DNA from 4 places in the Streptomyces sp. NPDC093018 genome. Region 2 is predicted to be linked to each of the others. Evidence: riboswitches for the same ligand, from Rfam matches in the RefSeq annotation. Region 2 holds a riboswitch; each other region holds the start of a gene.
What was found. A riboswitch is a leader RNA that binds a small molecule or an ion and turns the genes downstream of it on or off. The one in region 2 is predicted to bind cobalamin.
Positions count from the first base shown of each region.

Region 1: it holds a riboswitch for cobalamin, as region 2 does, so the genes downstream of both, AB0N90_RS35365 (iron ABC transporter permease) here and AB0N90_RS30915 (prenyltransferase/squalene oxidase repeat-containing protein) in region 2, are expected to answer to the same signal.
Region 3: it holds a riboswitch for cobalamin, as region 2 does, so the genes downstream of both, cobN (cobaltochelatase subunit CobN) here and AB0N90_RS30915 (prenyltransferase/squalene oxidase repeat-containing protein) in region 2, are expected to answer to the same signal.
Region 4: it holds a riboswitch for cobalamin, as region 2 does, so the genes downstream of both, AB0N90_RS21385 (HoxN/HupN/NixA family nickel/cobalt transporter) here and AB0N90_RS30915 (prenyltransferase/squalene oxidase repeat-containing protein) in region 2, are expected to answer to the same signal.

Region 1 is NZ_JBFBFF010000025.1:73,415-80,961, reverse strand. Features, by position in the region: gene tsaD (tRNA (adenosine(37)-N6)-threonylcarbamoyltransferase complex transferase subunit TsaD) at 1-90, opposite strand, end outside; gene cbiE (precorrin-6y C5,15-methyltransferase (decarboxylating) subunit CbiE) at 234-1,496, shown strand; gene cobM (precorrin-4 C(11)-methyltransferase) at 1,493-2,242, shown strand; cobalamin riboswitch at 2,259-2,394, shown strand; gene AB0N90_RS35365 (iron ABC transporter permease) at 2,550-3,557, shown strand; gene AB0N90_RS35360 (ABC transporter ATP-binding protein) at 3,560-4,327, shown strand; gene AB0N90_RS35355 (ABC transporter substrate-binding protein) at 4,337-5,341, shown strand; gene AB0N90_RS35350 (cobalt-precorrin-5B (C(1))-methyltransferase) at 5,351-6,526, opposite strand; gene AB0N90_RS35345 (cobalt-precorrin-6A reductase) at 6,546-7,310, shown strand; gene AB0N90_RS35340 (HoxN/HupN/NixA family nickel/cobalt transporter) at 7,420-7,547, shown strand, end outside.
Region 2 is NZ_JBFBFF010000018.1:68,045-75,591, forward strand. Features, by position in the region: gene AB0N90_RS30910 (hypothetical protein) at 1-1,066, opposite strand, end outside; cobalamin riboswitch at 1,171-1,300, opposite strand; cobalamin riboswitch at 1,364-1,494, shown strand; gene AB0N90_RS30915 (prenyltransferase/squalene oxidase repeat-containing protein) at 1,703-4,384, shown strand; gene AB0N90_RS30920 (hypothetical protein) at 4,381-5,289, shown strand; gene AB0N90_RS30925 (CbiQ family ECF transporter T component) at 5,286-6,446, shown strand; gene AB0N90_RS30930 (ATP-binding cassette domain-containing protein) at 6,443-7,547, shown strand, end outside.
Region 3 is NZ_JBFBFF010000025.1:63,129-70,675, reverse strand. Features, by position in the region: gene AB0N90_RS35330 (precorrin-8X methylmutase) at 1-502, opposite strand, end outside; gene AB0N90_RS35325 (cobalamin biosynthesis protein CobG) at 499-1,800, opposite strand; cobalamin riboswitch at 1,834-1,987, shown strand; gene cobN (cobaltochelatase subunit CobN) at 2,053-5,682, shown strand; gene AB0N90_RS35315 (Fur family transcriptional regulator) at 5,731-6,210, opposite strand; gene AB0N90_RS35310 (superoxide dismutase) at 6,311-6,958, shown strand; gene AB0N90_RS35305 (class I SAM-dependent methyltransferase) at 7,147-7,547, shown strand, end outside.
Region 4 is NZ_JBFBFF010000009.1:176,729-184,275, forward strand. Features, by position in the region: gene AB0N90_RS21375 (heavy metal translocating P-type ATPase) at 1-1,143, opposite strand, end outside; gene AB0N90_RS21380 (hypothetical protein) at 1,140-1,358, opposite strand; gene AB0N90_RS21385 (HoxN/HupN/NixA family nickel/cobalt transporter) at 1,548-2,639, opposite strand; cobalamin riboswitch at 2,667-2,870, opposite strand; gene AB0N90_RS21390 (hypothetical protein) at 2,960-4,039, opposite strand; gene AB0N90_RS21395 (SPFH domain-containing protein) at 4,087-5,229, opposite strand; gene AB0N90_RS21400 (hypothetical protein) at 5,442-5,783, opposite strand; gene AB0N90_RS21405 (hypothetical protein) at 5,899-6,030, opposite strand; gene AB0N90_RS21410 (M1 family metallopeptidase) at 6,185-7,547, shown strand, end outside.

The sequences.
Region 1 (7,547 bases), on a different contig from region 2:
GGCGTGCCCGAGCAGCCGCCCGTCCCGGACGATCCCCGCACCGGTCTCGTCACACGACGACTCGATCCCGAGCACGATCGGAGAGCCCATGCTCTCCCCTTCCTGCGATGAATGAGTTATTGCGAACAGTGTGCAATAAGATCCCTCCGGATGTGAACCCGGGCTCGGCCGCATGGCTGATCACTTAGTAGAGTGCGCCCCTGACACTCCCCTGAACTCCGAGGTAGCCAGCAGTGACCCCCGCCCGACAAGGCCCGCCTTCCGTCATCACCGTCGTCGGGATCGGAGCCGATGGCTGGCGGGGCCTGGCCGAGCCCTCCCGCGTGGAACTGCGCCGGGCCGAGGTCCTCGTCGGGGGCCCGCGCCAGCTGGATCTGCTGCCCCCCGAGTGCGCCGGTGAGCGCGTCGGGTGGCCGTCTCCACTGCGCCCCGCCGTCCCCCGGCTGCTCGCCGCTCATGCGGGCCGCCGTATCGCCGTTCTGGCCAGCGGCGATCCGATGTTCTACGGAATCGGGCGCGCGCTCGCCGAGGAGACCGACGCACTGCGCGTTCTGCCGCACCCCTCATCCGTGTCCCACGCCGCCGCCCGGCTGGGCTGGCCGCTGGAGGACGTCGAGGTCGTCACACTGGTGGGCCGTCCCCTCGCCCGCCTCGCCGCAGCCCTCCACGACGGCCGGCGCCTCCTTGTCCTCAGTGCCGGCGCCACCACTCCCGACGAGGTCGCCGCGCTGCTCGGTGACCGCGGCTACGGACCGAGCCGGATGCGGGTGCTTGAACAACTCGGCGGGGACCGGGAGCGTACGACCGCCGAGCTGACGGCCGACGACTGGGCGCGGACGAAGCGGCCGTGTGACCCGCTCAACATCGTGGCCGTCGAATGCCGGCGGGCACCGGACGCCGTGCGACTGGGCGCGGGGCCGGGGCTGCCGGACGAGGCGTACGAGCACGACGGGCAGCTCACCAAGAAGCACGTCCGTGCCGCCACACTCGGCGCGCTCGCCCCCGCTCCGGGAGAACTCCTGTGGGACATCGGCGGCGGGTCGGGCTCGATCGCCATCGAGTGGATGCGTACCCACCCGTCGTGCCGGGCCGTCACCGTGGAACGCGACCCGGTACGAGCCGAGCGCATCCTCCGCAACGCGGAGCGACTCGGCGTGCCCGGACTCCGGGTCGTGGGCGGTGCCGCCCCCGCGGCGCTGGCCGAACTCCCACGGCCCGACGCCGTGTTCGTCGGCGGCGGGCTCACCGCCCCTGGCCTCCTCGACACCTGCTGGACGGCCCTGCCCCGCGGCGGAAGACTCGTCGCGAACACCGTCACCCTGGAATCCGAGGCACTGCTCGCCGACGCCTACCGCCGTCACGGAGGCGAGCTGGTGCGGCTCGCGGTGGCGCACGCCGTGCCCGTGGGCGGCTTCACCGGCTGGCGGCAGGCCATGCCGGTCACCCAGTGGGCCGTACAGAAGACCGACAACCCCTCACCAGGAGCTGACAGATGACCGTGTACTTCATCGGCGCCGGCCCCGGCGCCGCCGACCTGATCACGGTGCGCGGCGCCCGGACGCTCGCCGCCTGCCAGGTCTGCCTGTACGCGGGCAGCCTCGTCCCCCGCGAACTGCTGGCCGAATGCCCGCCGGACGCCCGCCTGGTGGACACCGCCCGGCTCGACCTGGACGAGATCACCGCCGAGTTGCTCCGCGCCCACGAGGAGGGGCACGACGTGGCCCGCCTCCATTCCGGCGATCCTTCCGTGTTCAGCGCGGTCGCCGAACAGATGCGGCGGCTGGACGCGGCCGGGGTCCCCTACGAGGTCGTCCCCGGTGTCCCCGCCTTCGCCGCCGCGGCCGCCTCCCTCAAGCGGGAACTGACCGTGCCCACCGTCGGCCAGACCGTCATCCTCACCCGCGTCGCCAACCGCGCCACCGCCATGCCGGAGGGCGAGGACCTGGCCACGCTCGGCCGCAGCGGCGCGCTGATCGTGCTGCACCTGGCCGCCAAGTACGTGGACCGTGTGGTGGAGGAACTCCGCCCGCACTACGGCGCCGACTGCCCCGCCGCGGTCGTCGCCTACGCCTCCCGCCCGAACGAGCTGATCATCCGGGGCACCCTGGACGAGATCGCCCAGAAGATGAAGGACGCGGACGTCCTGCGCACCGCGGTGATCATGGTAGGGCGGACGCTGGGGGCGGAGCAGTTCCGCGACAGCCACCTGTACTCGCCCGAACGCGAGCGGCATCTGTGCTGAACAGAGCCGCGGGAGCCGTTTGTTAGGCTCCCCTCGCCTCCCGCGGGGGAAGTCCGGTGAGAGTCCGGCGCTGACCCGCAACGGTGTGCACGACGGCCGGTCCGACGGCCGTCGTGCGAGCCCGATCGCCTGCGGGGGCGGATCGACCCGTTGACTGCTCGCCGCGGACTGCGAGAAGGGGGCCGGGCCGCCTGATCGGCCGCCCGGGCCGCTCCTGCTCGACGTCCAGCAGGCGGCCCGTGTGAAGGACGACTCTCCCGTGAGCCGAAGTACGGCCCCCAGCCGCATACCCGTGCCGCCGCTCAGCATGGCCCTGGCGCTGCTGCTCCTGCTGTCCCTCGTCGGCGGTGTCGGGCTCGGCGCCGCCGGGGTCGGCTGGACCGAGGCGCTGCGCTTCCTGTGGGCCGGACTCACCGGCAGCACCGTGCACGCGCGTGACGAAGCCGCGTACACCATCGTCTGGGAGCTCCGGCTGCCCCGGGTGCTGCTCGGCGCCGTGGTCGGAGCCGGGCTCGCGGCCGTCGGAGTGGCTGTGCAGGCGATGGTCCGCAACGCGCTGGCCGACCCCTTCGTGCTCGGCATCTCCTCCGGCGCGGCGGTGGGCGCCAACGCCGTGATCCTCCTCGGAGCGTTCGCCGGTCTCGGGGTGTGGGCGCTGTCCGCGTCGGCGTTCGCCTCGGCACTCGCCGCCATGGCGCTGGTGTACGCCGTGGCCCGTTCACCGCGGGGCCTGACGCCGCTGCGCCTGATCCTCACCGGCACGGCGCTGGCGTACGGATTCGAGGCCGTCACCACGGTCATGGTGTTCGGCGCGGCCCGGGGCGAGGCGGCCCGGTCGGCGATGATGTGGCTGCTGGGTAGCCTGGGCGGCGCCACCTGGGCCCAACTGCCGCTCGCCGCGGTGACCGTCGCGGCGGGATGGGCCTGGCTGCGGTGGCGGGCCGAACCGCTCAACGCGCTCGCCATGGGGGACGAGACCGCGGCCGCGCTCGGCGTCGGACCGGCTCGGCTGCGCCGGGAGCTGTTCGTCGTCACCGCCGCCGTGACGGGGACGGTGGTGGCGGTCAGCGGGGCCATCGGGTTCGTCGGACTGATGGTGCCGCACGTCGTACGGATGCTGGTCGGCGCCGACCACCGCCGTGTGCTGGCGGTCGCCCCGCTCGCGGGAGCCGTACTGCTGGTGTGGGCGGACCTGCTGTCCCGGCTGCTGTTCGCGCCCGCCGAACTACCGGTCGGAGTGATCACCGCGATGGTCGGTGTGCCCGCGTTCCTGCTCCTGATGCGGCGGGCCGGCTATGCGTTCGGAGGCCGCTGAGCATGCGACTCGACATCGATGACGTGACGATCGAGGCGGCCGGGACCCGCCTGGTCGAGCACATCGCCCTCACCGTGGACAGCGGGGCGTTCGTCGGACTCGTGGGCCCGAACGGCAGCGGCAAGTCGACCTTGCTGCGCTCCCTGTACCGGGCGCTGCGCCCGGCCGGGGGAGTGGTGCGGCTGGACGGCCGCGATCTGCACGCCATGGACGCGCGGGCCGCCGCCCGGGCCCTGGCCGCGCTGCCGCAGGAGTCCTCCGCCGAGTTCGACTTCACCGTCGCCGAGGTCGTCGCCATGGGACGGCTGCCGCACCAGGGCCGTACGGCCGCCTCGGACCGGGAGATCTGCGCCGGGGCGATGGAGCGCACCGGCGTCGCCCACCTCGCCGACCGCGGGTTCCTCAGCCTGTCCGGCGGTGAGAAGCAGCGGGTCCTCATCGCCCGGGCCCTGGCCCAGCAACCGAGGATTCTGGTCCTCGACGAACCCACCAACCACCTCGACATCGCCCACCAGTTGGACATCCTGTCCCTGGTCCGAGCCAGCGGCCTGACTGTGCTGGCCGCCCTCCACGACCTCAACCTGGCGGCGGCTCACTGCGATGTCCTCTACGTCCTCGACGGCGGCCGGATCGTTGCCTGCGGACCGCCCCGTGACGTCCTCGAACCCCCGCTGCTGGCGAAGGTGTTCGGCGTCCGGGCCCACGCCGTCCGGCACCCCGAGACGGATGCCGTGCAGCTCCTGTTCGACCTGCTCCCGCCCACCATCTGAAGGACGACCATGCGCAAGCAGCTTCTCGCCACCGCCCTCTGTCTCGCCGCGACCGCCACGGGATGCGGCGCGACGGTGGAACGGGCCAAGGACGCAAAACCCTCGTCCTCGGTCACCCTCACCAACTGCGGTCGTCAGGTGACCTACGACAAGGTTCCCGAGAGGGTCGTCACCAACGACGTCGGCATCACGGAGCTGATGTTCGCCCTGGGCCTGGAGGACCGCATGGCCGGTTTCGCCATGCCCGACGACAAGGGCGATCTGCGCGATGTGCCCTGGAAGGACGGCTACGACAAGGTCAAGTGGCTGTCCAAGGACCAGCTCACCAAGGAGAACGTGCTCGACGCCCGCGCCGACCTCGTCTTCGCCGGCTGGAACTACGGCTTCCGGGAGGACGGCGGCTTCACCCCCGACGGCCTGAAGAAGCTCGGCATTCCCTCGTACATCCTCACCGAGTCCTGCCACAACGGCCGGGGGAAGTCCGCCCGGGGCATCATGCCGCCCCTGGACGCCCTGTACGCCGACCTCACCAACCTCGGCAGGCTCTTCGGGGTCCAGAAGCGCGCGGCGGCGCTGATCGCCGGTTTCAAGAAGCAGATCGCGGACGTGCGGGCCAAGGCGCCCCAGGGCTCCGGCCGTCCCTCGGTCTTCCTCTACGACAGCGGTCAGAGCACGCCCTTCACCTCGGGCCGCTACGCCGCCCCGGAGCAGATCATCACCGAGGCCGGCGGCGTCAATGTCATGCACGACCTGGCGGACTCCTGGACCACGGTCGGCTGGGAGAGCGTCGTACAGCGGAACCCGGACGTCATCGTCATCTGCGACTACGGCGACGTCAGCGCCGAGCAGAAGAAGAAGTTCCTGCTGTCCTACCCCCCGCTGCGGAATGTCGCCGCCGTCGCACACCGTCGGATCATCTCCCTGGACTACGCCGACCTGGTGGAAAGCCCTCGTAACCCGTCGGCGATCGCACGGCTCGGCGCCTATCTGCGGACCGTGCCGGCCGGCCGGTGACGCGGCGGCTCAGCGGACCGTACTGCGCCCCACCACCGTGCCGGCCCGGTCGATGCAGATGACGTCCACGGCGACCGGTGCCCCGCGCAGCACGGCCAGGGCCTCGTCCCGGGCGGCCCGCGCCACCAGGTCGCCGAGCGGTACTCCGGCCGCCTGGCACAGTTGCAGTGCGGCGAGACCGGTGTTGGCGGCCGCCACTCGGGCAGTGAGTGACTCGTCCGCGCCGCCACCGCGGGCCAGTTCGGCCAGGAAACCCTTGTCGACCTGGGAGCGGCCGGAGTGCAGGTCCAGATGGCCCGCCGCGAGCTTGGAGAGCTTGGCGAAGCCACCGCAGATCGTGAGGCGGTCCACCGGGTGGCGGCGGATGTACTTCAGTACGGCGCCCGCGAAGTCGCCCATGTCGAGCAGGGCGTCCTCGGGCAGGCCGTGCTCGGCGACGACCGTCTTCTCGGACGTCGACCCGGTGCAGCCGGCGACATGGGTCCGCCCGGCCGCGCGGGCCACGTCCACGCCCCGCCGGATGGAGTCGATCCAGGCCGAGCAGGAGTACGGCACGACGATGCCTGTGGTGCCGAGGATGGACAGGCCGCCCAGGATGCCGAGCCGGGGGTTCCAGGTGGAGCGGGCGATCTCCTCGCCGTGGTCGACGGAGACGGTGATCTCCACGTCGCCGCTGCCGCCGTGCCGGGCGGCCACCTCGGCGACGTGCTCACTCATCATCCGCCGGGGGACGGGGTTGACGGCCGCCTCGCCGACGGGCAGCGGAAGGCCGGGCCGGGTGACGGTGCCCACACCGGGGCCCGCCCTGAAGACGACTCCGCTGCCCGCGGGCAGCCGCCGTACCGTGGCCCGGATCAGCGCGCCGTGCGTGACGTCCGGGTCGTCGCCCGCGTCCTTCACGATCCCCGCCATGGCGGAGCCGGACGTCAGCTCCTCGGCGGCCAGCGCGAACGACGGGGTCTGCCCCTTGGGCAGTGTGATCGTCACCGGGTCGGGAAACTCACCGGTCAGCAGGGCGGTGTACGCCGCCGTCGTGGCCGCCGTCGCGCAGGCCCCCGTGGTCCAGCCGTGGCGCAGCCCCGTGTGCTCCAGCTGGGCGCGGCGACCGCCCTTCACCTCACCCGTGCCCCGGGACCCGCCCGTACCGCTCGCCTGCCCCACGCCCCTGCCCTCACTGCTCCCCATGAACGGAAACCACACTCTCATGCACGTACTGATCCTCGGCGGCACCACGGAGGCCCGCCGCCTCGCCGAACTCCTCCACGGCACCCCCGGCCTGAGACTGACCAGCTCCCTCGCCGGCCGCGTCGCCAGCCCCCGGCTGCCTCCCGGCGAGACCCGTGTCGGCGGCTTCGGCGGGGCGGAAGGACTGGCGGCGTGGCTGCGCGAGCACGGCGTCGACGCGGTCGTCGACGCCACCCACCCCTTCGCGGGGACGATCAGCTTCAACGCGGCACGGGCCGCTGCCGCCACCCATGTTCCCCTGCTCGCGCTGCGCCGGCCCGGCTGGGTCCCCGTCGAGGGCGACCGGTGGCACGAAGTGGGCTCGCTGGAGGAAGCCGCCCGGGCGCTGCCCGCGCTCGGCCGGCGCGTCTTCCTGACCACCGGCCGCATGGGCCTGGCGGTCTTCGCGGGCTCGAACGACCTGTGGTTCCTCGTACGGTCCGTCGACGCACCCGAGCCACCGCATCCGGCCCGTATGGAGGTACTGCTCGACCGCGGCCCCTTCACCCTCGACCATGAGCGCGAGCTGCTGCGCCGCCACCGGATCGACGTCGTCGTCACCAAGGACAGCGGCGGGGCGGCCACCGCGCCGAAACTGACCGCGGCCCGGGAGGCGGGGCTTCCCGTCGTCGTGGTCCGCAGACCACCGGTCCCCGCGGGGGTGCCTGTGATGCCGGATCCGGAGAAAGCGGCCCAGTGGGTTCGCGGACGCCTTGACCAGGGAGCTTTTCCGGTCGTTGACTGAAACCTGATGCGGGCTTTGCTGCGGTCGCCTTGTAGCTGCAACCCATTCGCAGAAACCTGGTAGACGCGGCTGAAAACAGCCGCTCGCCGAGAAGTAAGGGTCACGCCCCATGACCACCGCTCCAGATTCCGCCTCCGCACGGCCGACCCCTCCGGCCGCCGGCCGCGGCATCTCGTGGCACCGCATCCGCACCTCGATGACCCGCAAGGAATGGGCCGGCGTCGGCGGCATGGCCGC
Region 2 (7,547 bases):
ACTGCGGGGCGCCCGGCGTCGTGGGCGCGGGCGGTGCCGCGGTGAAGCCGCCGCCGGCCACCGCGCGCAGGGCGTCGATCGAGGAGTACGCCGTCGGCGAGGTGTCACCCGGCTGGTACCGGAAGCCGCCGCCGGGGTTGAACTGCTGCGCGATCAGGAAGTCCACCGGGGTCTTCCCGGCCGAGGTGAGGAAGTCACCGGTCTGCGGATTGATGCCGCACGCGTTGAGACCGGACACCGCCCAGCCGTTGGAGTCGGAGTTCACACCGAACATGGCGTTGAAGGCACCGCTGTTCGCCACCAGCTTGCTCTTCAGGAACGCCTTGGCCCGGACGATGCCGCTGTCGGTGTTCGGCACCCCGGACGTGCACAGCGCGGCCATCGCGGCACCGGTCATGTCGATGTCGCTGGTGGCGGCGAGCTGGCTCGCATCCCCCTCGGCCTTGCCGTAGTTCCAGCCGCCGTCGTTGTGCTGGTTGGCCCGGATCCGGGCGACGACGGAGTCACGCAGTGCCGCCGGTATCCGCGCCTGCCCGGACTGCGTCTTCGCGCCGTTCAGGGCGAGCGCGGCGAACACGGTGCCGTTGAAGTTGGCCGACGGGCCGAAGTAGCCGTTCTCCGAGGTCTGCCAGTAGCCGTAGATGTCGGCGATCAGATCCCGCGAGGCGGACACCCGGGCCGGATCGATGCCCGCCGCGTAGGCGTTCAGCACCGCACGCTCGTAGTCCGTGACGACGGGGGACGCGGACAGCCAGGCGGCGGTCGAGAGCAGATTCCGGTAGACGGTTCTCGCGTTCTTGCTCGTGTCACCCCCGGGTGTCACATCCACCGCGGCGGTCCCGGCCGAGGCGAGCGCGCTGAACGCCCACTCGTTGGACAGCCCCGACCCGGCGTACGAACCGTCCGCGGCCTGAAGGGACTTGAGGTAGCCGACGCCGTTCGTTTTCGACGTGGTGATCTGCGCCGGGGAGGACGTGGCCGCGGCGGGCAGGGTGGCGAGGGTGAACGCGCCGAGCGCGGCGGCTGCCACGAGCGCGGGTCGGCGGAGGGACAGCGGACGGATCATGGCCTGCTCCTTGGATGGAGGACGCCGACCCGGCCCGGTGCCACGGCCCGTCGAACCGGCGGAGCAGCGAGCGCTGGCCGCCGTCCGGAACGCGTGGACCGGCTTCCAAAAGTGCTGCGCCGCCTGGGCATTCGGGCTCGGAACGGCCCCGCCGTCCCATACCGCTGCGCGTCAGCCCCGGACTCCCACCGGGTTCCCCCATTCGGCAGACCGAGACGGTACCCGACGGCCAACCCGCCCGCCAGCGCCCGCCCTTCACCCGACGGCCACACCTCCCACCGCTCTTGACGCATTCGGTGAAGCGTGCTCAAATCCGGCTGATACGCAATGAGTTCCAGGGGAAGCCGGTCGAATTCCGGCGCTGACCCGCAACCGTAGGCCCGGCACCGTCCCGGGCGAGCCGGACTGCCTGGAGCGTGACATCTGCAACAGACGCCGTCGTGGACTGCGGCGTGGTGCGACCGGCTTCCGGGCTCCTACCGTGCTCCCGGGGCCCCTCTGCCACGCCCGTGCCCGCGCCGGCCGACCGAGGGGGCCGTGGTGGGGACCGGGCAGCGAAGAGACGAGCGGGCGAGGGCGGTCCCGCCCCGCGTGGCGGCCCTGGCGGCGGCCCTGTGCACCCTGCTCGCGGCCTGCATGGCCTTCCTCACGATCACGATCACACCCGCGACGGCGGACGGCACCGGCGGCTGCACCGCGACCAAGGGCGCACTGGTCGCCGTGGACTTCGGGCCCTTCGGCGGCCCGGTGGAAGAGGGCTGCGACCTCACCCCCACCACCGGCTACGACCTGCTGCACGACGCCGGGTTCAGCACCGCCGGCACCCAGCACGACGGCCCCGCCTTCATCTGCCGCATCGGGTACGGCTCCTTCGACTCCGGTACGCAGTACCCGACATCGGACAAGGAGTCCTGCGTCCTGACCCCGCCCGCCACGGCGTACTGGTCGTACTGGATCGCCTCCCCGGGCCAGAGCGACTGGACCTACAGCCCGTACGGCGCCATGGACCGCAAGCTGAAGGACGGCGACGTCGACGCCTGGGTCTACGGCGGCACCGATGTCCAGGGCTCCACCGGCAAGCCCACCTTCACCCCCGACGACGTACGCGGCGGCGACCCCTCCGGGCCCGGCCCCGGCGAGCCCACCGGCGCCCCGGGCAAGATCGACACGAAGGCCGCCGCCACCTGGCTCACCGGTCAACTCACCGACGGTGAGCGGATCGTGGACGACGGCGCCACCACCCCGGACTACTCGCTGACCGCCGACACCGCGTTCGCGCTGGCCGCCGCGAACGGCAAGAGCGCCACGCTCGACAAGGTCACCGACTATCTCGCCGCCCACACCGCGGACTTCGCCTACCCGAACGGCACCGACCAGGCCCCCGACGCCACCGCCGTCGCCCGGCTCGCCCTCCTCGCCGAGAGCACCGGCCGCGACCCGCGCGCCTTCGGCGGCCACGATCTGCTCGCCGCCCTCACCGGCCAGGTGTGCGCGGCGGGCCCGGAGTCCGGCGAGGCCACCCCCGGCTGCACCGCCAAGGGCGACTTCCGCGCCTCCTCCTACGCCGAGGGCCAGGCCCTCGCGGTCCTCGCGCTGCTGCGGGCCGGGGTGACACCCCCGGCCGCGACGGTCGACCGCCTCACCCAACTCCAGTGCAAGGACGGCAGCTTCACCAGCATCCTCATCCGCTCCGGCGAGTACTGCGACCCGGACCCCGCCACCACCGGACTGATCGCCCTGGTACTGCACCGGGCGGGCGGCCACGAGGACGCGGTGACCGCCGCCCGCACCTACCTCGGCGGCGCCCAGCGCGCGGACGGCGCCTTCCCCGGCTACACCGGCTCGACCACCGGATCCGTCAACGCCACCGCGTACGCCGCCCAGGCACTGGCCGCCCTCGGCGACACCACCCGTGCGGCCGCGGCCGTCGGCTGGCTGTCCCGGCAGCAGCTCGACGGCGGCGGCTTCGGCTTCGAGGAAGGCGCCACCGACCCGGCCGTCTACGCGACCTCGCCCGCCGTCCTCGCCGGAACCGGCACCAGCCTCGTCACCCTCACCACCAAGACCACCGAGCCCACCCCGCCGCCGACCTCCCCGAGCGGCACCCCGACCACCCCCGCCCCCGCCCCGGGCACCGGCCCCGATCTGAAGAAGGGCGTCGCCTACCTCACCAAGGCGGCCAACCTCAAGCAGGGCCAGTACTACGGCGACGGCACCACATCCGGCCGCGCCGACTTCGGCCTCACCATCGACGGCGCCTACGCGCTCGCCGCCACCGGCCTGGACAACGCCAGGCTGCGCGGCATCGTGGACTTCCTCGACCACCGGGGCAAGGACGGCGCGGGCCGCACGGTGGACGACTGGACGAACGTCGGCACCTCGTACGCGGCGGCCGGGTCCATCGGCAAGACCGCCCTGCTCGCCGAGGCCGTCGGACGCGACCCCCGGCACTTCACAGGACACGACCTCATCGCCGCCCTCGACCAGGCCGTCTGCGCCAAGGCCAGCACCGGCAGCGACCGCTCCTGCGCGGCCGCGGGCGCCTACACCTACGCGCCCTCCGTCTTCGCCCAGTCCCTCGCCGTCATGGCCCAGTTGCGCGCGGGCGACACCACAGCGGCCCAGCGGCCGATCGCCTACCTGGAGAGCCTCCAGGAGAGCAGCGGCGCCTGGCCCAGCCTGATCCCGTCCACGAAGGACTCCGACGTGGACTCCACCGCCATCGCCGCCATGGCCCTCGACCTCGCGGGCGGCGCCAAGGCGGACAAGGCCGTCGACAAGGCGCTGAGCTGGCTCGCCTCCCGGCAGCTGGCCGACGGCGGCTTCCCCGGCACCGCGGGCGACTCCGTCAACTCGGCGGCCCTCGCCGTACAGGGACTGTCGCTGGACGCGCCGAAGTACGCCGAGCAGCTCGCCAAGGCCCGTAAGTTCCTCGCCTCCCAGCAGAACGGCGACGGCGGGTTCGCGGTGGCCAAGGGCGGTGACCGCCGCTCCGATCTGCGCGCCTCCACCCAGGCCGTCGGCGGCGCCACCGGCATCTCCTTCGGCACCCTTGAGCGCAGCCTGACCGGCACCTCCCCCCAGCCCACCCCGAGCCCCAGCGGCAGCGCCCCGGACATCGTCACCACCGGAGACACCGCAGACACCGGCGGCACCGGAAGCACCGGCGGGGCCGACGCGAGCGGCGGTGGCGGCATCCTCGCCGCCACCGGCGTCCAGGCCGGTGCCCTCGCCGCGATCGCCGTGCTGCTGATGCTCGCCGGCTGGCGCACGGTGGTCGTCGCCCGCCGCCGCACCGGCACCGGGAGCGGACGATGAGGGCGGCGGCCCGCCCGATACGGGCCCTGGCCGCCCTCGGCCTCGGCGCCGCGGCCGTCGTCCAGGCCGCCACCCCGGCCGCCGCCGCCCCCCAGCCGATGGGCCGCTGCACCACCACCTCGGGCGCCGTGCTCGCCGTCGATCTCAGCCACTGGGGCGGCCCGATCCTGCGCTCCTGCGGCACCACCCCGACCACCGGGTACGAGCTGCTCAACCAGGGCGGCTGGAGCACCACCGGCACCGGGCACGACGGCCCCGCCTTCATCTGCCGCATCGGCTACAGCGGTTACCAGCACGGCCGGCAGTACCCGACCCCCGCCCAGGACGACTGCGTGCTCACCCCGCCCGCCTCCGCGTACTGGTCGTACTGGCACGCCGATCCCGGCGCCACCGACTGGACGTACAGCCAGCTCGGCGCGATGCTCTACAAGCCCAAGCCCGGCAGCGTCGACCTGTGGGAGTTCGGCGGCACGAACATCCAGGGCACCGAGGGCCGCCCGAAGGTCACCCCCGACCAGCTGCGCGCCCACAACACCGCGCCGCAGGGCGACGCGGGCAAGCCCGCCTCCACCAGCAGGGCCCCCGAGCTGCCGCCCGGCGTGAACACAGGACCGGCCCCGGAGAAGCAGCCCGCCCCCTCCGCCCCGCCGTCGGCGAAGCCGAAGCCCGAGCCGAAGCCCAGCAAGAGCGCGAGCCCGTCGCCGTCGCCGAGCACCACCACGAGCGCCCCGGCGACCCCGCCCCCGTCCCCGAGCAGCGGCACCCGGGTGGTCGACGCCGCCCCCGCCGCCGAGGCCCGGCACGACGCCGGCTCGATCGTCCCCGTGGTCACGGGCGCCGGTCTGGTCGTCCTGATCGGCGGCGCGGCGGCCTACGCGGCACACCGGCGCCGCCGCTCCGGGTGACCGCCGTGTCCCGTACGGCCGTCGAGGCACCCGCCGCCGCGGCGGCACCGGATCGCGGCGGCCGGCGGCTGCCCCGCACCCTGCACCCCATGGCCTGGTGGGTGTGGGCGCTCGCCCTGGCCACCGCGGTCAGCCGCACCGACAACCCGCTGCTGCTGCTCCTGGTGCTCGCCGTCCTCGGCTACGTCGTCACCGCCCGCCGCACCGAGGCGCCCTGGGCCCGCGGCTTCGTCTACTACCTCTACCTCGCCCTGTCGGTGGTCGCGATCCGCGTCGTCTTCCGGGCCGTGTTCGCCACCGGCATCACCCCGCACGACCACTTCCTCTTCTCCCTGCCGCACCTGCCCACCCCCGACTGGTACGCGGGCATCCGGATCGGCGGACCGGTCTCCCTGGAGGCCCTGCTGTCCTCCGCCACCGACGGGCTGCGCCTCGCCTGCATGCTGGCCTGCGTCGGCGCCGCCAACACCCTCGCCAACCCCAAGCGCGCCCTGCGCGTCCTGCCGGGCGCCCTGTACGAGCTGGGCGTGGCCGTCACCGTCGCGATCAGCGTGGCGCCCCAGCTGGTGCAGAGCGTCCAACGCGTCGCCCGCGCACGGCGGTTGCGGGCCGGCCGGGCCAAGGGCGTCAAGGCGCTGCGCGCCATCGCGGTCCCGGTCCTGGAGGACGCCCTGGAACGCTCCCTGCGGCTGGCCGCCGCCATGGACTGCCGCGGTTACGGCCGGGCGGGCAGCGCCACCCGCCGCTCCCGCCGGATCACCGGCGCGCTGATGCTGCTCGGCATGTGCGGTCTGTGCGCCGGGGCGTACGGACTCCTCGACGCCACCGCGCCCACCCTCCTCGGGCTGCCCGCGATGACCTGCGGGGCCGCCCTGTGCGTGGCGGGCCTGCGGCTCGGCGGCCGGCGTGTCACCCGCACCGCCTACCGGCCCGACCCCTGGGGCCTGCCGGAGTGGTGCGTCGCGGGCAGCGGAGTGCTCTCGGCCGTGCTGCTGTTCAGCGATCTCGGCTACGACCCCGCCCAGCTCAACCCCACCTACTACCCCCTCACTTGGCCCGGTCTGCCGCTGGTGCCGACCGCCGCCGTCCTGCTCGCCGGCACCGCCGGCTTCCTCGCCCCGCCGCCCGGCCCCGTCCCGAGAGCCACCGCACCGTGATCACCTTCGACCAGGTCACCGTCCACTACGACGACATGCCCGAGCCCGCCCTGCGGGACGTCGCCCTCACCGTGGACGAGGGCGAACTCTGCCTCGTCATCGGCCACACGGGCGTCGGCAAGTCGACCCTGCTCGGCGCCGTCAACGGGCTGGTCCCGCATTTCACCGGCGGCACCCTGTACGGCCGGGTCACCGTCGACGGCCGCGACACCGCCGACCATCCGCCCCGCGAACTCGCCGATGTCGTCGGTGTGGTGGGCCAGGACCCCATCGACGGCTTCGTGACCGACACCGTCGAGGAGGAACTCGCCTACGCCATGGAGCAGTTGGCGATCCCGCCCGCGACCATGCGCAAGCGGGTCGAGGAGACCCTCGATCTGCTCGGCCTCGCCGATCTGCGGCACCGCGCGCTGCACACCCTCTCCGGCGGCCAGCAGCAGCGCGTCGCCATCGGCTCCGTGCTCACCGCCCACCCGCGCGTCCTGGTCCTGGACGAACCCACCTCCGCGCTGGACCCGACGGCGGCCGAGGAGGTCCTCGCCGCCGTCACCCGGCTCGTCCACGACCTCGGTGTCACCGTCCTCATGGCCGAGCACCGCCTGGAGCGGGTCGTGCAGTACGCGGACCGCGTCATCCACCTGCCCGGCGACGGCCGCGCCCGCATCGGCCCGCCCGCCGAGATCCTGCGTACGGCCACCATCGCGCCGCCGATCGTGGAGCTGGGCCGGGCCGCTGGCTGGTCCCCGCTGCCGCTGTCCGTCCGCGACGCCCGCCGCGCCGCCGCCCCGCTGCGCGCCCGGCTGGCCGAGCGGACCCCGGCCCCCGTACGGCCGCCGGTCCCGAAGGGCGGCGGGAACCGGCTGCTGGCCGCGCGCGGGGTCACGGTCGCCTACCGGGACCTCGCCGCCGTACGGGCCGTGGACCTCGATCTGCACGCGGGCGAGGTCGTCGCGCTGATGGGCCGCAACGGCTCCGGCAAGTCCTCCCTGCTGTGGGCCCTCCAGGGTTCCGGACCCCGGCGGGCCGGAAGCGTCCGGGTGCACGGCGAACACGGCGCGAAGGACCCGCACGCGGAGTCCGCCGCCGAGGCCCGCCGACTCG
Region 3 (7,547 bases), on a different contig from region 2:
GCGGAGCGCCCTCCTCGATCATCTCCAGCAGGCGGAAGAGCGCGGTGGGAGCGTTGCCGACGGCGACGACCGCACCCTCCAGCCGGTCGCGCCACAGCTCCAGCGCGGCGGCGCTGCGCGTGGTGCCCATCGTGGCGGCCAGTTCCGGGACGGCCGGGTCGGACAACGTGCAGAGCACGTCGTTGGCGGCGGGCAGCCGCTTGCGGGTCACGCCGCTGGCCACCATCTGTACGTCGCAGAAGATCGGTGCGCCGGCCCGCAGGGCCTCGCGGGCCCGGGCGACCACGGCGGGTGTGTGTGCCAGGTCCTTGACGAGGTCGACCATCCCGCAGGCGTGGATCATGCGCACCGCGACCTGGCTGACGTCGGCGGGCAGACCGGTGAGGTCCGCTTCGGCGCGGATGGTGGCGAAGGACTGGCGGTAGATCGCCGCCCCGTCCTTCTCGTAGACGTGGGTGGTCACGGTGCTCTTCTCACTGCTCTCGGTCGTCTTGGGGATCATGAGGTGATCGCCGCGAGGGCGGCGCCCATCTGGAAGGGACCTGCCGCGGACACGGTGCGTGTGGTTCCGGCCGTCGTGGCGGCCGACAGACGGTACCCGCCGTCCGGGGTCGCGAGCACATCGACATGGTCACCACGGGGGTGGCCGCAGCGCCGTTCGCAACCGGACCAGTACAGGGGGAGAGCGGGGCGGCCCGTCGACTCCAACGCCCGCGCCGCGTCCGCCCGTACGTCGCCGTGTGCCTTGGCGCATCCGGGGCGGCCGATGCAGGCGCCCACGCGGAGCCAGGAGGACACGGGGTCGGTGACCAGTCCGGCGCCACGGAGGCGTTCGAGCGACTCGACGCGCCGCGCGGCGGTGGCGCCCACGGTGGGGACGACCACGCCACGCCAAGGGGTCAGCCGCAGCTCGGTGTCCGCGGCGACCGTCAACGCCTCCCACTGGAGGGCCGAGAGCCGCCCCAGGGGAACGTGCGCGGACAGGGCTTCACCGACAATCCCCGGGGGCGGTCCGTCGGCCGAACCGACCGGCTCGGGACGGACCTCTTGCGCGATGCCCTCGGCCGTCAGCCGGTCACGCACCAGATGGTCCAGCTCGCCCTGCGGCAAAGGGAGTTCGGACACCCGCCAGGTTCGCGCCCCGTGGGACCGCGCGGCCTCCAGGAAGGTCTCGGCGGCCACCAGAGCCGCGCGCGGCGCGTCGACGGCGGACACCCGGACCGACCCGGGGCCCAGCCATGCTCGGCCGTCGCCGGTCGCACGCACCGTGACGTCGGCACCGAGGCCGGCCACATCGCCGCGCCCGTCGTCCAACGCGAACAGGAACCGGCCCGACAGCCCCCTCGCGGCTTCGCTCGCGCACAACGCGGCGTCCAGAGCCGTCAGCCAAGGACGCACATCCTGTGCGCCCCCACCGTCGAGGCCGGACAGAGGTGAGGCGACGATGTTGCGCACCCGCTCGTGCTCGCGCGAGGGCAGCAGGCCGACCGCGTCCAACGCCGCCGCCAACTCCCCGCCGCACCCGGCCGCCAGGCCGCGCAACTGTACATTGCCGCGCGACGTCAGGTGCAGGTCGCCGTCGCCCAGCCGGAGGGCGGCCCGGCCGAGCGCCTCCGCCTGTCCGATGGTCAGGATTCCACCGGGAAGCCGGATACGGGCAAGGGCGCCGTCGTCCGCCGTGTGCAGGCGCAGCGCTCCGGGGCAGGCATCACCGCGGTCCCCCGCGGCCGGGGTGGCCTGGGGCGATGGGGAGGGAGGAAGGTCTGCCGTGGGCATGGCGGTGAGCATACCCACGATCATGAGGGATGTACGCCCCGCGCTCCTACGGTGACCCTTACTATGCTCCACAGTGGATCACCTGATCCGCGAACCGCCATCACGGCGACAAGAGAGGAAGCCGGTGCGAATCCGGCGCGGTCCCGCCACTGTGAATTCGGCCTCACCAGGCCGGGTGAGCCAGGAACTCCCCTCCCTCGTCCTCGGATTCCTCCGGGGGCGAGACCCAATCCGACACCGCCCGGGGCGCGGACCCCGAGGAAGGCCAGGCGACGCATGCCCACTCCGTCCGGGGAGCGAGTCCCGCCCGCCCACGAGATCCTGCTCCTGTCGACATCCGACACCGATCTGCTCAGCGCCCGCGCGGCCGACGGCCCGGTCGGCTACCGCTTCGCCAACCCCGCCCGTCTCACCCCGGCCGACCTCCCGGCCCTCCTCGACGGCGTCGCCCTGGTGGTGGTACGCCTGCTGGGCGGCATCCGCGCCTGGCAGGACGGCATCGACCTGCTGCTGGCGGACGGGCGACCGGTGGTCGTCCTGACCGGTGAACAGGCTCCCGACGCCCAGCTGATGGCGGCCTCCACCGTCCCCGTCGGCATCGCCGCGGAGGCGCACGCCTACCTCGCCCATGGCGGCCCCGCCAACCTCGGACAGCTCGCGCGGTTCCTCTCGGACACCGTCCTGCTCACCGGTCACGGCTTCGACGCGCCGGCCCCCGCTCCCACCTGGGGCCCGCTGGAGCGCCCGGACCGGCCGACCGGCGGCCCGACCATCGCCGTGCTCTACTACCGCGCCCACCACATGAGCGGCAACACGGCTTTCGTCCACGTACTGTGCGACGCCATCGAGGAGGCCGGTGGCCGCCCGCTGCCCCTGTACGTCGCCTCTCTGCGGGCGCCCGAGCCGGAACTGATCGCCGAACTCGGAGCCGCCGACGCCATCGTCACCACGGTCCTGGCGGCCGGAGGCACCAAGCCCGCCGAGGCATCGGCCGGCGGTGACGACGAGTCCTGGGACGCGGGCGCGCTCACCGGCCTCGACGTCCCCATCCTCCAGGCCCTGTGCCTGACCGGCTCCCGCACGGCCTGGGCGGCGAGCGACGAGGGCGTCTCGCCGCTGGACGCGGCCGGCCAGATCGCGGTGCCCGAGTTCGACGGCCGTCTGATCACGGTGCCGTTCTCCTTCAAGGAGATCGACGCCGACGGCCTCCCGGCCTACGTCGCCGACCCCGAGCGTGCGGCCCGGGTCGCCGGAATCGCCGTACGCCACGCCCGCCTTCGCCACATCCCGCCGGCGCACAAGCGGCTGGCTCTCGTCCTGTCGGCGTACCCCACCAAGCATTCCCGGATCGGCAACGCCGTCGGTCTGGACACCCCCGCCAGCGCCGTCGCCCTGCTCAGGCGTCTGCGCGAGGAGGGCTACGACTTCGGCTCCGACACGGACGTCCCCGGCCTCGCCTCCGGTGACGGTGACGAACTGATCCGCGCGCTCATCGAGGCGGGCGGCCACGACCAGGACTGGCTCACCGAGGAACAGCTCGCCCGCAATCCGGTACGGGTCCCCGCGGCCGACTACCGACGCTGGTTCGCCACGCTGCCGAAGGAACTGCGCGTGGCGGTGGAGGACCACTGGGGCCCGGCGCCCGGCGAGATGTTCGTCGACCACAGCCGCGACAAGGAGGGCGACATCGTCCTCGCGGCCCTGCGCTTCGGCAACCTGCTCGTCCTCATCCAGCCCCCGCGTGGGTTCGGCGAGAACCCGATCGCCATCTACCACGACCCGGACCTGCCGCCCTCCCACCACTACCTGGCCGCCTACCGCTGGATCGCCGCCCCCCAGTCGGAGGGCGGCTTCGGGGCGGACGCGATGATCCACCTCGGCAAGCACGGCAACCTGGAGTGGCTGCCGGGCAAGAACGCCGGCCTGTCCGCCGCCTGCGGCCCCGACGCCGCCCTCGGCGACCTCCCACTGGTCTACCCCTTCCTGGTCAACGACCCCGGCGAGGGCACCCAGGCCAAGCGCCGTGTGCACGCCACCCTCGTCGACCACCTCGTCCCGCCCATGGCCCGCGCCGACTCCTACGGCGACATCGCGCGCCTGGAGCAACTCCTCGACGAGTACGCCCAGATCGCCTCCATGGACCCGGCCAAGCTGCCCGCCATCCGCGCCCAGATCTGGACCCTGATCCAGGCGGCGAAGCTGGACCACGACCTCGGCATGGCGGACCGGCCCGACGACGACGGCTTCGACGATTTCCTCCTCCATGTCGACGGCTGGCTCTGCGAGATCAAGGACGCCCAGATCCGCGACGGCCTGCACGTCCTCGGTAACCCGCCCACCGGCGCCGACCGTGTCAACCTCGTCCTCGCCATCCTCCGCGCCCGCCAGATCTGGGGCGGCGCCAAGGCACTGCCCGGCCTGCGCGAAGCCCTCGGCCTGGACGAGTCCGCCGCCACCCGTACAACGGCTGACACCGCCGAGGAACAGGCCCGCGCCCTGGTCCAGGCGATGGACGACGCGGACTGGGACCCGGCCGCTGCCCCCACCGGGCACGGCGAACAGGTCCGGGCCATCCTGGAGTTCGCCGCCCGCGAGGTGGTCCCGCGCCTCGCGGCGACCACCGCCGAACTCGATCACACGGTCCACGCGCTGGCCGGCGGCTTCGTCCCCGCAGGCCCCTCCGGATCCCCGCTGCGCGGCCTCGTCAACGTCCTGCCGACCGGCCGCAACTTCTACTCCGTCGACCCCAAGGCGGTGCCCTCCCGCCTCGCCTGGGAAACCGGCCAGGCCCTCGCCGAATCCCTCCTGGAGCGCTACCGCGCCGACAACGGCGACTGGCCCGTCTCCGTCGGCCTGTCCCTGTGGGGCACCAGCGCCATGCGCACCGCCGGCGACGACGTGGCCGAAGCCCTCGCCCTGCTCGGCATCCGCCCCGTCTGGGACGACGCCTCGCGCCGCGTGACCGGCTTGGAGCCCGTCCCGTACGAGGAGCTGGGCCGTCCCCGCATCGACGTCACCCTGCGCATCTCGGGCTTCTTCCGCGATGCCTTCCCGCACACCATCGGCCTGCTCGACGACGCCGTACGCCTGGCCGCCTCCCTGGACGAACCGGTCGGGAGCAATCACGTACGCGCCCACGTGCAGGCGGACGTAGCGGCGCACGGCGACGAACGCCGCGCCACCACCCGCATCTTCGGCTCCCGCCCCGGAACGTACGGCGCCGGGCTGCTCCAGCTCATCGACTCCCGCGACTGGCGCACCGACGCCGACCTCGCCGAGGTCTACACGGTGTGGGGCGGCTATGCCTACGGTCGCGAACTCGACGGCCGCCCGGCCCGCGAGGAGATGGAGACGGCGTACCAGCGGATCGCGGTCGCGGCGAAGAACACCGACACCCGAGAGCACGACATCGCCGACTCCGACGACTACTTCCAGTACCACGGCGGCATGGTCGCGACCGTCCGCGCGCTGCGCGGCACCGCGCCCGAGGCCTACATCGGCGACTCCACCCGCCCGGAGACCGTCCGCACCCGCACCCTCGTCGAGGAGACCTCCCGTGTCTTCCGGGCGCGTGTGGTCAATCCCAAGTGGATCGAGGCGATGCGCCGCCACGGCTACAAGGGGGCCTTCGAACTCGCCGCCACCGTGGACTACTTGTTCGGCTACGACGCCACGACCGGCGTGGTCGCCGACTGGATGTACGACAAGCTCACGGAGACGTACGTCCTGGACCCCACGAATCGCGCGTTTCTCCAGCAGGCCAATCCCTGGGCGCTGCACGGCATCGCCGAGCGGCTGCTGGAGGCGGAGTCGCGGGGAATGTGGGTGAAGCCGGATCCGGCGCTGCTGGCGGAGCTGCGGCAGGTGTACCTGGAGACCGAGGGCAACCTGGAGGGCGATGAGTGACGCGTCCGCCCGGGCGCGTGCGGGGCACCAGCATTCCCTGGCACTCGCCTACGCGCTGCACCGGGCACATCGGCCGTAAAGCAGCAGTGAGCCTCTCGCGCCGGCGCGCAGCCCCGTCAGGCGGGTGATCCGTTCCACGGCCTCCCTCATGTCGGCGATCGCCAGGTCCTCCACCCGACCGCACCCCTCGCACACGGCATGGTGGTGCGGTTCGGAACTGACGCCGTAGCGCTTGGGGCCGGGGCCGTGCACGGCGTGCGCCAGGCCCACGTCCGTGAAGGTCTCCAGAGTCCGGTAGACGGTCGCCTGATCGAACGGCAGACCGCGTTCCTGAAGCGCGGCGCAGACTTCGGCGGAGGAGAGATGCTGCCCGGATCCGGCCAGCAGCCTCAAAGTGCACAGTCTGCTGGCCGTGCAGCGCAGGCCATGGCGTCGCAGCAGCACCGATTCGTCCGGGGCCGCCGCCGCGCCATGGTGTGCCGACGGCGGGGTCATGGTCACGTGCCTGCCTTTCTCGCGGCGCGACATGGGGAGAGGGTCCTAGGTCCAACGCCTGATCGCAAGGTACCGTTCTTGCTGTTAGCGTGCACCTGCATACGATTCGCAATAACGTCGGAGGACGTTGGACATGGCGCTTTACACGCTTCCGGAACTTCCGTACGACTACTCGGCGCTGGCCCCGGTCATCAGCCCGGAGATCATCGAGCTGCACCACGACAAGCACCACGCGGCGTACGTGAAGGGTGCGAACGACACGCTGGAGCAGCTGGCCGAGGCGCGGGACAAGGAGACGTGGGGGTCGATCAACGGCCTGGAGAAGAACCTGGCCTTCCACCTCTCCGGGCACATCCTGCACAGCATCTACTGGCAGAACATGACCGGCCCGAAGGACGGCGGCGGCGAGCCCCTCGCCCAGGACGGTGTCGGTGACCTGGCCGACGCGATCACCGAGTCCTTCGGTTCCTTCGCCGGTTTCAAGGCCCAGCTGACCAAGGCCGCGGCCACCACCCAGGGTTCGGGCTGGGGCGTGTTGGCGTACGAGCCGCTGAGTGGCCGCCTGATCGTGGAGCAGGTCTACGACCACCAGGGCAACGTCGGCCAGGGCGCCACCCCGATCCTGGTCTTCGACGCCTGGGAGCACGCCTTCTACCTCCAGTACAAGAACCAGAAGGTCGACTTCATCGACGCCATGTGGGCCGTCGTCAACTGGCAGGACGTGGCCAAGCGTTACGCCGCCGCCAAGGAGCGCGGCGACAGCCTGCTGCTCAACCCGTGACGCCGTAGTCACACGGATGTCCTGCTCGTGATCGTCTTCTCACCCTTCACCGGGCAGGCGCACAACGAAGGGCCCTCGCGAGCACATCGCTCGCGGGGGCCCTTCCATTGGGAAGGTCTCGGGACGCCGTTTTGCCGGACCGGCAACAGAAGTGGTGTGACCGCCACGGCGTGGGCGACGGTGGGCCCGTGACCAATGACATCGCAGCAGACTCGCCCATGTCCGACGCTCCCTCGCCCGCCGGTGAGTACCTCGGAGACCCCGCGCTGCGGGCGGAGTGGGACCAGCGGTACGCCGACCGGCCCCGGCTGTGGAGCGGCCGGCCCAATGGCGCGCTCGTGGCCGAGGCCGCCGGGCTCACCCCGGGGCGGGCGCTCGACGTCGGGTGCGGCGAGGGCGCCGACGCCGTCTGGCTCGCGCGCACCGGCTGGGACGTGACCGCGCTGGAGGTCTCCGGCGTGGCGCTGGAACGAGCGGCCGGGCACGCACGCGACGCGGGCCTCACCGTCCGCTGGGTGCACGCCGCACTCACCGAGGCCGCGCTCCCGCCGGCCTCCTTCGACCTGGTCTCCGCGCAGTACCCGGCCCT
Region 4 (7,547 bases), on a different contig from region 2:
TCCCAGCCAGAAGCCGAGGACGGTCACCGCGAGGGCGAGGACGACGGGTACGAACACACCGGCGACCGCGTCGGCCAGCCGCTGTGCCCGGGCCTTGCCGGCCTGGGCCTCCGTGACGAGACGGGTGATCCGCGCCAGCCTGGTGTCCGCGCCGACCGCCGTGGCCGCCACGAGCAGCAGTCCACCGGCGTTGACGGCGCCGCCGACCAGAGCCGATCCGGGGCCCACCTCCACGGGCTCGCTCTCGCCGGTGACCAGGGACAGATCCACGGCGGAGGTGCCCCGCGTCACCCGCCCGTCGGTGGCGACCCGTTCCCCCGGGCGCACCACGAAGGTCTGCCCCACGCGCAGCCGCTCGATCGGGATCGACCGTTCGCCGAGCTCGTCCTCGTCCCGTACCGTCACGTTCTTGGCAGCGAGTTCGGCGAGCGACCGCAGCGCCGCCCCGGTCCCGCGCCGGGCCCGCCCCTCCAGGAACCGTCCGGTCAGCACGAACAGCGGGACGCTCACGGCCGCTTCCAGATACAGGTGCGCGCTGCCGTCCGACGCGGCGGGCAGCAGGCTGAACGACATCCGCATCCCGGGCCCGCCCGCCCCGCCGAGGAACAGCGCGTACGCCGACCAGGTGAACGACGCTACGGTACCCAGCGAGACCAGCGTGTCCATCGTGGCCGTGGAGTGACGCAGGCCCCGCAGCGCCCTGACATGGAAGGGCCAGGCGCTCCACACGGCCACCGGGGCGGCCAGCACGAAGCACAGCCACTGCCAATCGCGGAACTGCAGGGCCGGCACCATCGAGAGCACCAGCACGGGTACGGCCAGCAGCGCGGTGACCGTGAGCCGTTCCCGCTCGCGCCGGGACTCGGCCTCTTCACCGCCTGCGGCCCCGGAGTCCTCTTCGTCCTCGCGCACCGGCAACGCGGCCTGGTACCCGGCCTGTTCGACCGCGGCGAGGAGGCTCTCGGGCGCGACATCGGCCGGGTGGCTGACCCGGGCGAGCCCCGTGGCCAGATTGACCGAGGCCGTGACGCCCGCCAGCTTGCCGAGCTTCTTCTCCACCCGACGGACACAGGCCGCGCAGGTCATTCCGCCGACGGTGATGTCGGTGACAAGGAGTTCCGCCGCCGGTTCGACCGCGGTCACTCGCCGCCCCCATGGCTCATCCCGGGCATGTCGTCATCGCCGCCGCTCCCGGTGCCATGTATGCCGGGCGCCACCGGCCCCGCCGCCGAGCCGACGGCGTAGGAGACCGCGAACAGCAGCGTCAGCAGGAGCAGGAATCCCCAGAGCGCGGGAGACGGCAGCGGCCTGCCGCGGGTCGTACCGGTGGAGCCGGGTGACATCGGAATATCGGCCATGCCCGACCTTCCTGGTCGCATCGGACCGTCGTGCGAGAGATGGCGATTGGAGCCGTACCGTCGCAGTAGTCGGCCCGACGGAGCGCCGGGTTCCGGGACTTGATCGTGACGTACGCCATAACTGCTGGCACGTCGGCGTGCACGGCCGCCCGGCGGCAGAGCACGCGGGTCCTCGAAGCGGCCGGGGTGTCAGCCGTCCCCGCCGAGCCGGCCCGCCCACCGCTGCTCGACCCCGGCCAACCGCCAGTACGCCAGCGCCGCCGCCCACACGACCACGAACAGGCCGACGATGACGTACCCCACGTTGTCCAGGTCCAGCCCGGCGATCCAATCGGTCACCACGTCACTGAGATCGAGCTTCTCGTGCAGCACGCCGACCAGTTCGATGGTGCCGATCAGGAACGCGACCGCGATGGACAGGCCGGTGATGGTCAGGTTGTAGAACACCTTGCGCACCGGGTTGGAGAACGCCCACTGATAGGCGAAGTTCATGAACGTGCCGTCGAGCGTGTCGAACAGGCTCATCCCCGCCGCGAACAGCAGCGGCAGGCACAGGACCGCGTACCACGGAAGTCCGGCCGCGGCACCGCTGCCCGCCATCACCATCAGGGTGACCTCGGTCGCGGTGTCGAAGCCGAGCCCGAACAGGAAGCCCAGCGGGAACATCTGCCCGGGCCGGGTGACCGCCCCGGTGAAGCGACCCAGGAACCGGTTCATGAACCCCCGCGAGTCCAGGTGCTGTTCCAGGGCGGCCTCGTCGTACGTCCCCGCTCGCATCGCCCGGAAGACCCGCAGGATGCCCGCGAGGGCCACGAGGTTGAGCGCCGCGATGAGGTAGAGGAAGGTCCCGGAGACGGTGGTGCCGACGACGCCGAGGGTCTGGTGGGTACGGGAGTCGTCGTCGAGCAGGGTGCCGGCGAGCTGTGCGCCGCCCGCGACCAGGGCCGCCATGGCGACCACCACGCTGGAATGGCCGAGCGCGAACCAGAAGCCGACCGACACCGGCCGTTTGCCGTCGGCCATCAGCTTGCGGGTGGTGTTGTCGATCGCGGCGATGTGATCGGCGTCGAACGCGTGCCGCATGCCCAGGGTGTACGCGGTGACCCCGAGGCCGATCCCGAACGCCTTGGAGCCGACCTCGTAGTGCCCGGGCACGACCAGCAGGAACAGGATGCCGAACGCCACGACATGCAGGGCGGCGATCACCACCAGCAGCCCGGCGGTTCGGACGGTGTCCTCGCGCCGCCAACGAAAACGGGTCGACTCTGCGGGCAGGGTCATGGGGTCACGCTCCAGCACCTCGTGGATCAGCTCGTGAAGTGCCGTGGCCGGTCTCCTGGCTTACGGGTGCGCGCGTGTCCGTCCCGGCCTTCCCGTCCGCCGGGCGGCGGACGGTGACCGTGCCCAACTGGGACGGATACTCCCCGATCACAGTGGCGAGGGCCGCTCCGGTCTGAGCCCCGCTGGGGGCTGTCACCGGTCTTCCCGAACACCACGGCCCGCCCACCGTAGAACCGGTCACCCGCTCCCGCACAATCGGACGGTCCCCGGGTATCCAAGATCACATCAGGCCGCCCGCGAGGAAGTCCCCGCACCCATGCTCATTTGCGCAGCATCACCACGAGCAGCACCACCAACGCGATCAGCAGCGCGCCGCCCACCGAGGCCAGGGCGATCTTGGCCGCGCTGTACGGCCGTTCGCCGATGACCTCGCCGGTTCGGGCGTTGACCATGACCGGCCACGCCTTGCCCGCGTGGAGGTAGGTCAGGAACCAGACGGGCAGCAGCACCAGCTTGTAGGTGAGGCCGCTGTAGGCGGTGGACATCGAGTGCACCCGCTGCTCGTCGCCGCCGATGTCCCGCTTGCAGTCGGCGCGGATCACCGGCGCCATCCGGGCCTTCGCCGACTCCAGGCCGGTCTCCGGCTCGACGTCGAAGCGGACGGTACGGAAACCCGCCAGGTACTCCTCCTGGTAGGGAACCGTCTCCTCCAGCGGCCAGGGCGTGAGCTTGTCCAGTTCCTTCTCCGGCACCTGACTGCTGCCGGGCACCAGCACATCGTCGAAGAACCGGTCGACGGTTCCGGACACATGGTGCCAACGGGTGTGCCGCACCTGCCGGGTGTTGCCGTCGGAGTCCTCCTCCTCCACCCAGTAGTGCTCGCCGCGCTGACCGGAGTACTCGGTGAAGGTCTGCGCGTCGTACGTCCAGTGCGGCAGGTAACTGCCCCGGAACGTCTCCGCCTCGGTGACCTTCTTCAGCTCGCCGGGCGCGAACCAGCGGGACTTCGTCCACTTCGCCAGGGCGTCCCGGGCCTCCTCACGGCTCACCCCGAACGGCAGTACCGCCTCGGGTACGACGCGTTCGGTGCCGGCGGCGTCCGCGACCAGCGGGGTGGCGCAGAACTGGCACTTGTCGCTGAGGGTGTCGCTCTCGGTCACCGCGTGGCAGCCGGGGCAGGTGTACACCTTCACCCGGCTCGGCGCGGACGCCCGCCGCAGCTCGGCCAGTTCCTCGATGGGGTGCTCGGTGACCTGCCGCGGTATCGGCGTGATGTCCTGCTCGTGCTTGCAGTACGGGCAGCGCAGCGCGTAGGTCCCGGGCGCGTACTCGCTCACCCCGCCGCACGCCTCGCACTGGAACGCCCTGTCGGGCGCCGGCGCGACGTCCTGATCCGTCAACTCACTTCTCCTTGTGACCTGTTACCCGAGGTGCCGGACGGCGGATCTCAGCCCTGCGGGGGCAGCGGCGGCGGCACGTCGGCGAGCAGCGACGCCAACTCCGGGACCTGGTCCGCGGGTTGCCAGGCGGCCTGCCCGCTGCGCCAGACCAGCGTGGCGCGGGTCAGGTTGCCCGCCGCGACCTGCCCGGCCAGCGCGCTCTCGTCGTACGGGCCCTGCTGCTGTCCGGCGACCGCGAGGAACCAGCGCGGCGCGGTGGGCAGCGGCGGCGGGACATCGGCGGCGGGTGCGGCGGGCTGCGCCGGTCCCTGTGCCGCCGGGGCCGCGGGGGCCGTCGTACCGGACATGCTCTGTACGACGCGCTGGCCCAGCGCCATGCCCACGCCCAGCCCGAGCGCGTCACCGCCGGTGCCCGGGTTGGCGGCGGCGAGCGGGATCGCGTCGGCGGCCTGGAGCTTGGCGTAGTCGTCCAGGTTGCCGGTGATGGCCATCCGGGAGCGGGTGTCGATCGCCGCCTCGATCTCCGGCGGGACGCTGATGTTCTCGATGTAGAACCGGGGGATGGCGATGCCGGTGGAGGCCAGTTCCTGGGTCAGCGCGTCGGCGAGCTGCCGCCCGATGCCGTCCTGCCGGGCGGCGAGGTCCAGCAGTGGCACACCGGCCGAGCCCAGTGCGGAGCCCAGCTTGGAGACGATCAGCTGCCGCAGGTGCTCGCCGACCTCCTCGGTGCGGAACTGCGGGTCGGTGCCCACCAGTTCGCGCAGCAGCGCGGCGGCGTCCACCACCTTCGCGGCGAAGGTGCCGAAGGCGCGGACCCGGACCATGCCGAACTCGGCGTCGCGCAGGATCACCGGGTTCTGGGTGCCCCACTTGAAGTCGGTGAACTGCCGGGTGGTGACGAAGTAGACCTCGGCCTTGAACGGCGACTCGAAGCCGTGCTTCCAGCCCTTCAGCGTGGACAGGACCGGCATGTTCTGGGTCGAGAGGGTGTACGTGCCCGGCTGGTAGACGTCGGCAAGCCGGCCCTCGTTGACGAAGACGGCCACCTGCGACTCGCGCACCACGAGCCGCGCGCCCATCTTGATCTCGTTGCCGTAGCGCGGAAAGCGCCACACGATGGTGTCCCGGCCGTCGTCGGTCCACTCGATGATGTCGATGAACTCACCGCGGATACGGTCCATCAGCCCCACGACAACCCCCCACTCCTCGCGTTTCCGGAATCTCTCGCTCCCCGGCCGGTCCCGGGTCGGTGATCGCACGACGATCAATCGGTCAGGCGATCAGCCGACAGTATGCCTGCCGCGGCCCGCACGGCTACCGGTGGGGCGGGCCCGGACCGACGGCGGCCACGAGTCCCCAGCCGCCCTCAGCCGCAGGTGGGACCGGACTCCACCGGGCATCGTCACCGAACCCCCATCAGCACCCCGGGGTTGACCACGCAGACCTGGTGCGCCTGCTCCTCGCTCAGCCCGAACGCGCACAGACCGGTCAGCGCGCGCAGCCGCCGGACGTGCTCCCAGGACAGTTCCGGCGAGAGGTCCACCTGTCTGACGTGCCCTGGTTCGTCGGCGCGCGGCGAACGCAGGTTCTCGCACACCATGCCGGGTGGCAGGTCGTGGAACGCATGATCAGGGGTGCCGGACGCAAGGCGGGGCAGCGGCGGTTGGCGGCCACCCCGAAGGGGATGGACGGATCCGGCGGGGAGGACCGGCAGACCGTCCAGGGCGATGTCGTCGTCCGGCATCTGGACGACGGCCGAAGAAGGTTCCCTGTAAGCCTGCTGACGGCGGGGCGGCCCGGTCGGCAGGGGTTGCCGGGGCTCGTGTCGTCGTCAGCGAGCCTGCGCAGCAGGTAGGCGGTCAGCCGGTGGCGGCGCAGATCTCCTGGAAGCAGTCGGCGCCGACGGTGGTGTCGGGAAAGGTGATGCCCTCATCGCCGTTGACCCGGGCGAAGACCCTCGAAGGCCGGACAGCTCCCCGATAGATTTTCACCAATCTTGAGGCAACCATGGGCCGATGCAGAGCCTCTGACATCTCGCGTGCCGCAGTCGACGGGAGCAACGGGATGAAACCTCGCACAGCACCGGCCCGCCGACCCCGGCGTTCCCTGCCCGGCTGGGCTCCGCCGGCGGCGCTGCTTGTGGCCATGACGACGTCCTGCGCCGGTTCCGCGCCGGGGGACGGAATTGCCGCGGCCGCGAAGCCCGGCGCGGCCGGAGTGGGTGACCCGCTCTTCCCGACGCTCGGCAATGGCGGCTACGACGTGACGCATTACGGGCTGACGCTGGATTACACACCGGAGACCAATCATCTGAAGGGCACGACGGTCATCACGGCGCGGGCCACCCAGGATCTGAGCCGCTTCGACCTCGACCTGTCGGGCCTGCGGGTACGCACCGCGACGGTACAAGGGTCGAAAGCCCACATCTCCCGTTCGGGCGACGAGTTGGCCGTCACACCGGCGAAGGCATTGAAGAACGACGAGATCTTCAAGACGGTCGTCACGTACGACGGCACCCCACGAACGGTCAAAGGCGACGACGGGGGCCTGGAAGGCTGGATCGAGACCGATGACGGCTCGACCGCCCTGGGCCAGCCGACCGGCTCCATGACCTGGTTCCCGGGCAACCATCACCCGTCGGACAAAGCCACGTTCGACATCTGGGTCACTGTCCCCCGGGACGAGGACGGCGACTTCTACGACGCGGTGAGCAACGGCGAGCTGGTCGCGCAGAAGGACAAGGGCGAGACGATGACACGGCACTGGCGCACCACGGAGCCCATGGCCGGCTACCTCGCCCATGTCTCCATCGGCTACTTCGAGATCCACAAGACCCGGACACACGACCGCCTCCCGGTCTACGTCGCCGTCGACCCCGACGAGTCCGAAGGCGCCGTCGCCGTACCGCACTTGGTGCCCGAGATCATTGACTGGGCCGGCGAACTCTTCGGCCCCTACCCCTTCTCCTCGACCGGCGCCGTCGTCGACCACCTCCCCGGACTCGGCTACGCCCTGGAGACCCAGACCAAGCCCTACTTCGCCGCGGCTCCGGACGAGACCCTGCTGGTCCACGAGTTGGCGCACCAGTGGTTCGGCAACTCCGTGACCCCGCGGACATGGAAGGACATGTGGCTCAGCGAGGGGATGGCCACCTACGCGGAGTGGCTGTGGGAGGAGAAGCGGGGCGGCAGGAGCACCGACGAGATCTTCGAGGACTTCTACGACGGCACGGACGACGAGGCCGAGGGCATCTGGGCCTTCCCGCCCGCCGATCCGCCCAGCGGCGGGCGCGTCTCCGACCCGCCCGTCTACGGCCGCGGCGCCATGGCCGTACACAAGGTGCGCAGGGCCGTCGGCGACGAGGTCTTCTTCGGCATACTCCGCGCCTGGACGCGCCGGCACCGTCACGGCAACGCCGACACCCGGCAGTTCATCACCCTGTGCGAGAAAACGTCGGGGAAGGACCTGACCGGGCTCTTCGACACCTGGCTCCTCAACAGGGGGAAGC